Regions from separate parts of the Peptoniphilus rhinitidis 1-13 genome, predicted to be linked through region 2. Evidence: riboswitches for the same ligand, from Rfam matches in the RefSeq annotation. Region 2 holds a riboswitch; the other holds the start of a gene.
What was found. A riboswitch is a leader RNA that binds a small molecule or an ion and turns the genes downstream of it on or off. The one in region 2 is predicted to bind thiamine pyrophosphate.
Positions count from the first base shown of each region.

Region 1: linked by a shared signal. The riboswitch ahead of thiT (energy-coupled thiamine transporter ThiT) and the one ahead of thiW (energy coupling factor transporter S component ThiW) in region 2 are both predicted to bind thiamine pyrophosphate.

Region 1 is NZ_BAEW01000002.1:49,058-53,087, forward strand. It holds gene RH95_RS01680 (GntR family transcriptional regulator) at 16-732, opposite strand; gene rplL (50S ribosomal protein L7/L12) at 1,097-1,480, opposite strand; gene rplJ (50S ribosomal protein L10) at 1,526-2,062, opposite strand; ribosomal protein L10 leader region at 2,071-2,192, opposite strand; TPP riboswitch at 2,319-2,406, shown strand; gene thiT (energy-coupled thiamine transporter ThiT) at 2,433-2,987, shown strand; gene rplA (50S ribosomal protein L1) at 3,077-3,778, opposite strand; gene rplK (50S ribosomal protein L11) at 3,818-4,030, opposite strand, start outside.
Region 2 is NZ_BAEW01000003.1:177,100-181,129, forward strand. It holds gene thiM (hydroxyethylthiazole kinase) at 1-357, opposite strand, end outside; gene thiD (bifunctional hydroxymethylpyrimidine kinase/phosphomethylpyrimidine kinase) at 341-1,153, opposite strand; gene thiW (energy coupling factor transporter S component ThiW) at 1,143-1,658, opposite strand; TPP riboswitch at 1,694-1,799, opposite strand; gene thiC (phosphomethylpyrimidine synthase ThiC) at 1,884-3,185, opposite strand; gene RH95_RS03770 (adenine phosphoribosyltransferase) at 3,365-3,874, opposite strand; gene nhaC (Na+/H+ antiporter NhaC) at 4,007-4,030, shown strand, end outside.

The sequences.
Region 1 (4,030 bases), on a different contig from region 2:
TTTTACTCTTGAGTTTCATTCTAAAGAATATTTAAATATATCACTTCTATACTCTGTCTTAATAATTTCTATTAAACTACCTTCCTTATCTAATAATTTTCCTTCTAAAACTAGGATTGGAACTAAGCTGCCAACTTTTAAAATTTCAATTTCTTCAATCGTTGGTAAATCTACACTTAAAGTAGATTTTGAAATTTTAAAATCTTTTATATCTTTGCTTTTATAATATTCATAAATTGAAAGAATTTTTGAACCTTCTTTTTCTATTTGCGGAAATTTATAATCGCTTATATAGGAATTGTGAATTGCAGATGGAATATTATATAATTTCCTAAGCCTAGATACCTTATAGATATTTCCCATTAATCCTTCTCTTTTTGCTTCTACAAGTTCTTCTCCTGTAACTTTCTTTAATCCTAGATTTAAAGTAGTTAATGGTATATTTTGTTCTTTCATCTTTTTTGTAAAGCTTGTCTCTGTAAGATCTAGGTTTATTTTCGGTTCTTTTATTACCATAAATCTGCCTACTCCTTGAACAGGATGGACTAAACCAAGTTTCTCTAAATTACTGTAAATTTTTCTAACTGTATGCCTGCTTACATTAAATAATTTTGATAACTCATTTTCACTTGGTAAACTTATATTTCCCCCTCTTTTATTACTTTGAGCTGTATTAATAATATAGTTTCTTATACTGGCTTCTATCTTGAAATTATCTAGATTTTCCTCCATTATTATCTATTATCCTTTCATATAAATATATTTATATAAAACTAAATTCTTAAACTTCAAGGTGAATTATAGGACATAATAATTTACTTTCCTTTAAAGAAGAGTAAAGACATTGTAAATAATCTAAGTAAAACATATTATAAATAAATTTTAACGAGAGTATCTTTAGTAAAACTAATTCCTATAAACTATTAAATATATAGTTTAATAGTTTATATAAAAAAATTGGCAAACTCAGAAGATTACTCCGAGTTTGCCAATTTTTAAAAATTCTAATTATATTTTGTAAGGCTCTGTAGTACCTTGTTAGGGAGTAAATCTCTAACAAGGTACTACAGAGCCTTACAAATTAACTTCACATTAATTATTTAACTTCTACAGTTGCTCCAACTTCTTCAAGCTTAGATTTGATTTCTTCAGCTTCGTCTTTTGAAACGCCTTCTTTAACTGCTTTAGGTGCTCCGTCAACTACTGCTTTTGCATCTTTAAGTCCAAGTCCTGTAATATCTTTTACAACTTTTATTACTTTAACTTTTTCTTGTCCAGCTTCAGTGATTACTACATCAAATTCAGATTTTTCTTCTTCTGCTGCTGGTGCTGCTCCGCCTGCTGCTGGTGCTGCTGCAACTGCTGCTGGTGCTGCTGCTGAAACTCCGAATTCTTCTTCAAGAGCTTTAACTACTTCTGATAATTCTAATACTGTAAGTTCTTTAACTTCTTCAATTAATTTTTCTACTTTTTCTGACATTTTATTCCTCCGTTATTTTAATAATCCTAATTTTTTAGCATAATATTATGCTGCTTCTTGTTCTTTTTTATCAGCAATTTGTGCAATAACTCTAGCAAATCCTGACAATGTTCCATTTAATACATTTGCGAATCCTTGGATTGGTGCATTCAAGCCGCCAAGTACTTGTGCAACAAGAACTTCTTTAGATGGTAATTTAGCAAGATCGTCAATTTCAGAAAGTGATAATACTTTTCCATCAACGTAACCTGCTTTAATTTCTAAAGCTTCATGATCTTCTGCAAATTCTGATGAAATTTTAGCTGCACTTGCTGGATCTTCCATACCAAAAGCTACGGCACTTGGTCCCTTTAAAAATTCTTCAAGTCCAGTAATTTCTAATTCTTCAAAAGCACGTTTCATCATTGTATTTTTGTAAACTTTGTAGTCAACATTTGCTTCTCTGTACTTACTTCTAAGTTCAGTTACTTCTTCAACTGTAAGACCTCTGTAATTTACAAGAACTATAGATTGTGCTCCTTGAATTTTTTCCTTAATTTCATCAACTAGGGCTTGTTTTGATTGTAATTTTTCTTCTTTCAATTTGTCACCCCCAAAATAAAAAAATCTCACGCCGCCGTGAGATGTGAAAATCAAATAAATTCGAATTTCAAACCTCGGTAGGACTTATGGCAATGCCACCTACTGTCTGCGGCTTAGTAACATTAGTATTATATATACTTTTATTTAATTTGTCAATATTTTTTTATGTTCTTTGGTGACTAATTTAAATATACAATTTATATTATCTTTTTAATCTGTAACTTACTTTACAAAAGAAGACCAATAACCTATAATTAACTTGCACTAGGGGTGCCACTTGGCTGAGATTATACCCTTAAACCAATCAAGGTAATGCTTGTGGAGGGAAGTGTCTAAACCTCTTTAAGTATGTGCAAAGGAGGTATTTTTTATGCAAAAAATTAATAAAAATTGGACAACAAAAATGTTAGTTGAAGGTTCTGTGTGTATAGCACTCGCCCTTATTCTTCGTACGATTAAAATTTATGAACTACCTAATGGCGGATCTATTTCTCCTGGCAAGATGATTCCTCTAATTATATTTGCTCTTAGGTATGGACCTTCTAAAGGATTTATAGTTGGTTCAGTTTATGGAGTATTATCTATGATACTTGGTGGAAGTATTTTCCATCCAGTTCAAGCTATTTTAGATTATCCATTAGCATATGGTCTTTTAGGCCTTGCAGGAATTTTTAAGGATGAATTTCAAAAAACTCATTCTATTAAAACAATTTTACTTGGATCACTTGTAGGTGTACTAGGTAGATTTATTTGCCATGTTCTATCTGGAGTAATCTTCTTTAAGCAATATACTCCAGCTGGTATGAACTCATGGGCTTACTCTATAACTTATAATGCATCTTTCTTATCAATTGATTTTGCAGTCACTGTACTAGTTATATTTTTACTAAAAAATTTTCTAACACGTGATTTGCAAAAACTTTAAAACTAAAAAAACTTTAAGATTTTCTTAAAAAATCATAAAAATACCCCTCTTTTAATTTCTGAAATAAGAGGGGTTTATTTTTGGTGTTTTTATTTTTCCATTAATTTTTGTCCGTTAATTCTAATTCCAGGACCCATTGTTGATGAAACTGTCACTGATTTTAAATAACGACCCTTTGCAGCTGCTGGTTTTGCTTTTATTATAGCATCTGCAATTACTTTGAAGTTTTCAGCAAGTTTATCAACTCCAAAAGAAACTTTTCCGATTGGAACATTAATGATTGCAGCTTTGTCTACTCTATATTCAACTTTACCTGCTTTAGTTTCTTTTACAGCTTGTTCTATATCAAATGTAACTGTACCTGATTTAGGGTTTGGCATAAGTCCCTTTGGTCCAAGAACTCTACCAATCTTACCAACTACGCCCATCATGTCTGGTGTTGCAATAAGTACATCAAAATCAAACCAATTTTCATTTTGAATTTTTTCAACGTATTCTTCTCCACCTGCATAGTCAGCACCTGCTGCTTCAGCTTCTTTAATTTTTTCTCCCTTTGCAAGAACAAGGACTTTAACTTCTTTACCTGTTCCATTAGGAAGTACTACAGTACCTCTTACTTGTTGGTCAGCATGTCTTGGATCTACACCAAGTCTTACTGCAAGTTCAACTGTTTCATCAAAGTTTGCCTTAGCAGTCTTTGTAACTAAGTCAAGAGCTTCATTTACATCATATAAATTTGATTTATCGATTAGCTTTACGCTATCTTGATATTTTTTACCTCTTTTTGGCATATTTACCTCCTTCGTGGTACTTTCGGCTCAGCCTCCCACTTATCTTTCTACTTCTATACCCATACTTCTAGCTGTGCCTGCGATCATTTCCATAGCAGCTTCAACGCTTGCTGCATTGAGATCTGGCATCTTTGTTTTAGCTATCTCTTCAACTTGAGATTTTGTCAATTTTCCAACTTTTTTCTTGTTAGGTTCACCACTTGCTTTAGACATATTAAGAGCTTTCTTAATTAAAACTGCAGCTGGTGGAGT
Region 2 (4,030 bases):
TCCTCTAATTACATTAAATTTAAAATTTTTAATGAGATATTTTGCCAAATCACGTCTTAGCTTGCTAGAAGAAACTCCAACTGGATCTAAAACAATGGGGATTTTATTTTCATTTGCAATTTTTGCAGATATTTTAATAGCTTCAACTTTATCATCGTTTAACATCCCCATATTTAATACAAGAGCAGAGGACTTTTCTGTAATTTCAGCTACTTCTTTTGAATAGTCTGTCATCATTGGGCTTGATCCTATTAAAAGAGATAGGTCAGCCACCCTATCGCTTGTAACACTATTTGAAATTATGTGAACCAAAGGAGCTTTTTCCCTTAGATCTTTTAAGTTATAACTTATTTTCATTTTTATCACGCAAATTATACATATGATATAGTGAACCTCTTCCCTTTCCTATATCAAAACCAAAAGCAATTGCTCCTGTTAAATATTTTTTTGCAGAAAATACTGCATCATAAAGGCTCTTACCACTTGCTAACTCACAAGTTATGGCACTTGAAAGAGTACAACCTGTGCCATGTGTATTTTCATTATCAATATTTTCTCCTTTTATAACAGAAAGACCAGCCTTGTCAAAAAGCACATCATCCTTAGATTCTTTAAGATGTCCACCTTTTATAAGCACTGCTGTATTATATCTTTCGTATAAAATTTTTGCCGCTTCTTTCATTTCTTCAAGCTTTTCAATCTTCTTCCCATAAATTATTCCTGCTTCAATTATATTTGGTGTGATTAATGTTATTTTGTCAAATAAAATTTCTTCCATCTTCTCCACAGTAGCATTGGGCGTAAGGTTAAATCCACTTGTAGATGTTATAACTGGATCTAATACAATGGGAATATCTCTTAAATATTTATCAATAATCTCTGATATAACTTCTACTTGTTGGTGATTTGCCACCATTCCAATTTTTACAGCATCTGGCAATACATCTTCGCAAATTGATATAAGTTGATCCCTTAACATTCCTTTTTCTATATCAAGAGAGGATTGAACACCCATAGTATTTTGTGCAGTAATTGCTGTAATCGCACTCATCCCATAATATTTATAGCTAGTTATAGTCTTCAAATCTGCTTGAATACCTGCACCTCCAATGGAGTCCGAACCAGCTATTGTAAGAATATTTTTAATGTCCATTTAAATTCCTCTCAAATTTAAAATATTTTCCAAGCGATGTGTTCTTAATACTTAAAATAATTATAATCGCTATTATAGAACCGCCAAGAGTACTCACTGAAAAAGGAATTACCAAACCAAATATCGCCATCTCTTTTCCAAGTATAAATTTAGCAACAGGATATGCAATTAATGCACCAATTACACCTGTACCAATTACTTCTCCTAAAAAAGCAAAGGAAAGCTTTCTCGTCTTATAATATAATATTCCCGCGAATAAAGCTCCAACCATTGAGCCAGGAAAAGCCATTGGGGAACCTGTTCCTGAAATATTTCTAATAAGTGAAATACAAAAAGCAACAAGAACAGAGTAAACTGGTCCCAAAAATACAGCAGATAAAACATTTACCATATGCTGTATTGGATAACATTTTGCCAAGCCCACTGGAATATTTACAAAGGAAAAAACAACACCAATAGCAACAAAAAGAGCTGCTATTGTCAATTTCTTAGTATTAGATTTCATATTAAACCTCCCTGAGAGCATATTGACAAAGCAGCTACATTTAGCCTTATAAATCCCTACGTTGGCATTATCCAAATCAGGTAAACGGTCGAAACTACTAGTTTCCTCTCAGCCTGTCAACAAGCTCCCTTCTATTTTTATTTAATTATATCACTAAAATATTATTTTTAAAAATAATTGACATTTACCTATAAATAACTTATAAATTTAAATCTTTACAATAAATCAAAATTTTATTTTTATATCTTTACCTTCAAGAATTAAATTCATGTTCCTTGCAGAACACATAGAACCACACATAGTGCAGGTGTTCTCTTCTTCTGGAATTGATGAATCTCTGTACTCCCTTGGTTTTTCTCTGTCAAGAGCAATATCAAACATACCTTGCCAATCTAATTTTTGACGTCTTTTACTCATCTCAAGATCCCACACTCTTGCTTCTTTTATTTTATTAATATCTCCTGCATGAGCTGCAATCTTGCAAGCAACAATCCCCTCACGAACATCGTCTACATCTGGAAGTCTCAAATGTTCAGCAGGAGTTACATAACATAAAAAATCTGCCCCATGAGATGCTGCAATCGCCCCACCAATGGCTGATGTAATATGATCATAACCAGGAGCTACATCTGTAACAAGTGGCCCCAACACATAAAAAGGTGCGTTGTGACAAAGTTTCTTTTGAAGTTTAACATTAGTTTCAATATCACCTATTGGCACATGCCCAGGACCTTCTATAATCACTTGAACATCTTTTTCCCACGCCCTCTTCGTGAGCTCTCCTAATGTTATAAGTTCCGAAATTTGAGAAGGATCTGTCGCATCGTGAATACCACCCGGCCTAAGTGAATCTCCAAGAGAAAGTGTAACGTCATATTCACGACAGATATCTAATAATTCATCATAATATTCATAAAATGGATTTTCTCTGTCATTCATCTTCATCCAACCGAAAAGAAGTGAACCACCACGTGAAACAATCTCATTTACACGTCTATTCCTCATAAATATTTCTGCATTTGCTCTATTTATACCAGCATGAATTGTAACAAAATCGACGCCATTTTCAGCATGATTTCTAACAACTTCCAAGAATTCCTTTGGCTTTATATAAGAAAGTCCTTTGTCCAAAAAACCAACTGCATCATACATTGGTACAGTTCCTATCATTGCAGTAGATCTCTCAATTAGTTTTTTTCTAAACTCTTGAGTCTTTCCATAATTGGAAAGATCCATAATAGATTCTGCGCCCATTGATAGAGCCATATCTACTTTTTTCATTTCCATATCAATATCATTTAGGTCTTTAGAAATACCTAGATTTACGTTAATTTTCGTTCTAAGTCCAGTTCCAATACCTTCTGGCGAAATTGATTTGTGATTTTTGTTTTTTGGAATTACAATTTCTCCACAAGCAATTTTCTCTAATAAATAGTCACAAGATACATTTTCCTTTTCTGCAACAATCTTCATCTCTTCAGTGACAAAACCATGCTTTGCCGCTTCCATTTGAGTAGAATATTTCATAAATAAAAAAAACCTCCTAAAAATATTATAGGAGTGGCATTACTTTTCCCCATCAAGGCATTATCCTAACAGGTAAAATGGTCGAGTGTTAACTCCTCTCAGCAATTTGCTCCCATAAGTTTATTTATTATATTATTTGTAAATTTTAAAATCAATCTTATAATTTTGAATTATACTGTTTAATATTTTATAACTGAATATACTTTCTCTCCACCTAAAACTTCTCTTCCTTTTAGTTCTGGGAGTTCTACCAAAAACACTAAAGAAGAAACTTCTCCTTCTAACTTCTTTACAAGATCCACACAAGCTTTTGCTGTACCACCTGTTGCCAAAAGGTCATCTACTATTACAACTTTTTCTCCAGGTTCTATTGCGTCTTCATGTATTTCTATTGAATCTCGTCCATACTCAAGTTCATAAAATTCTTTTATCTTACTCGCAGGAAGCTTTCCTGGTTTTCTCACAGGAATAAATCCCTTGCCAAGTTTATAAGCTAATGCAGACCCAAATATAAATCCCCTCGCTTCAATTCCTATAATCTTATCTACATCTTTATCTATTTTTTCTGCCATTTCATCAACTGAAAGTTTAAAAGCATAATTATCTTTTAAAAGAGTCGTGATATCTCTAAAAATTACACCAGGCTTTGGATAATTTTCTATTGCACGAATCGTATCTTTTAATTCCATAACATCCCCCATTCCTTTATAGTATAACATCATTTTTTACCATTTATCCAAAAACTTTTAATATTTAAGCTTTATATGGTATAATTATTTAAATTTTTAATCTTAAGTTAAACTTGCATTTAGAGGTGTAATATGAACAAAAATATTCACAATAAA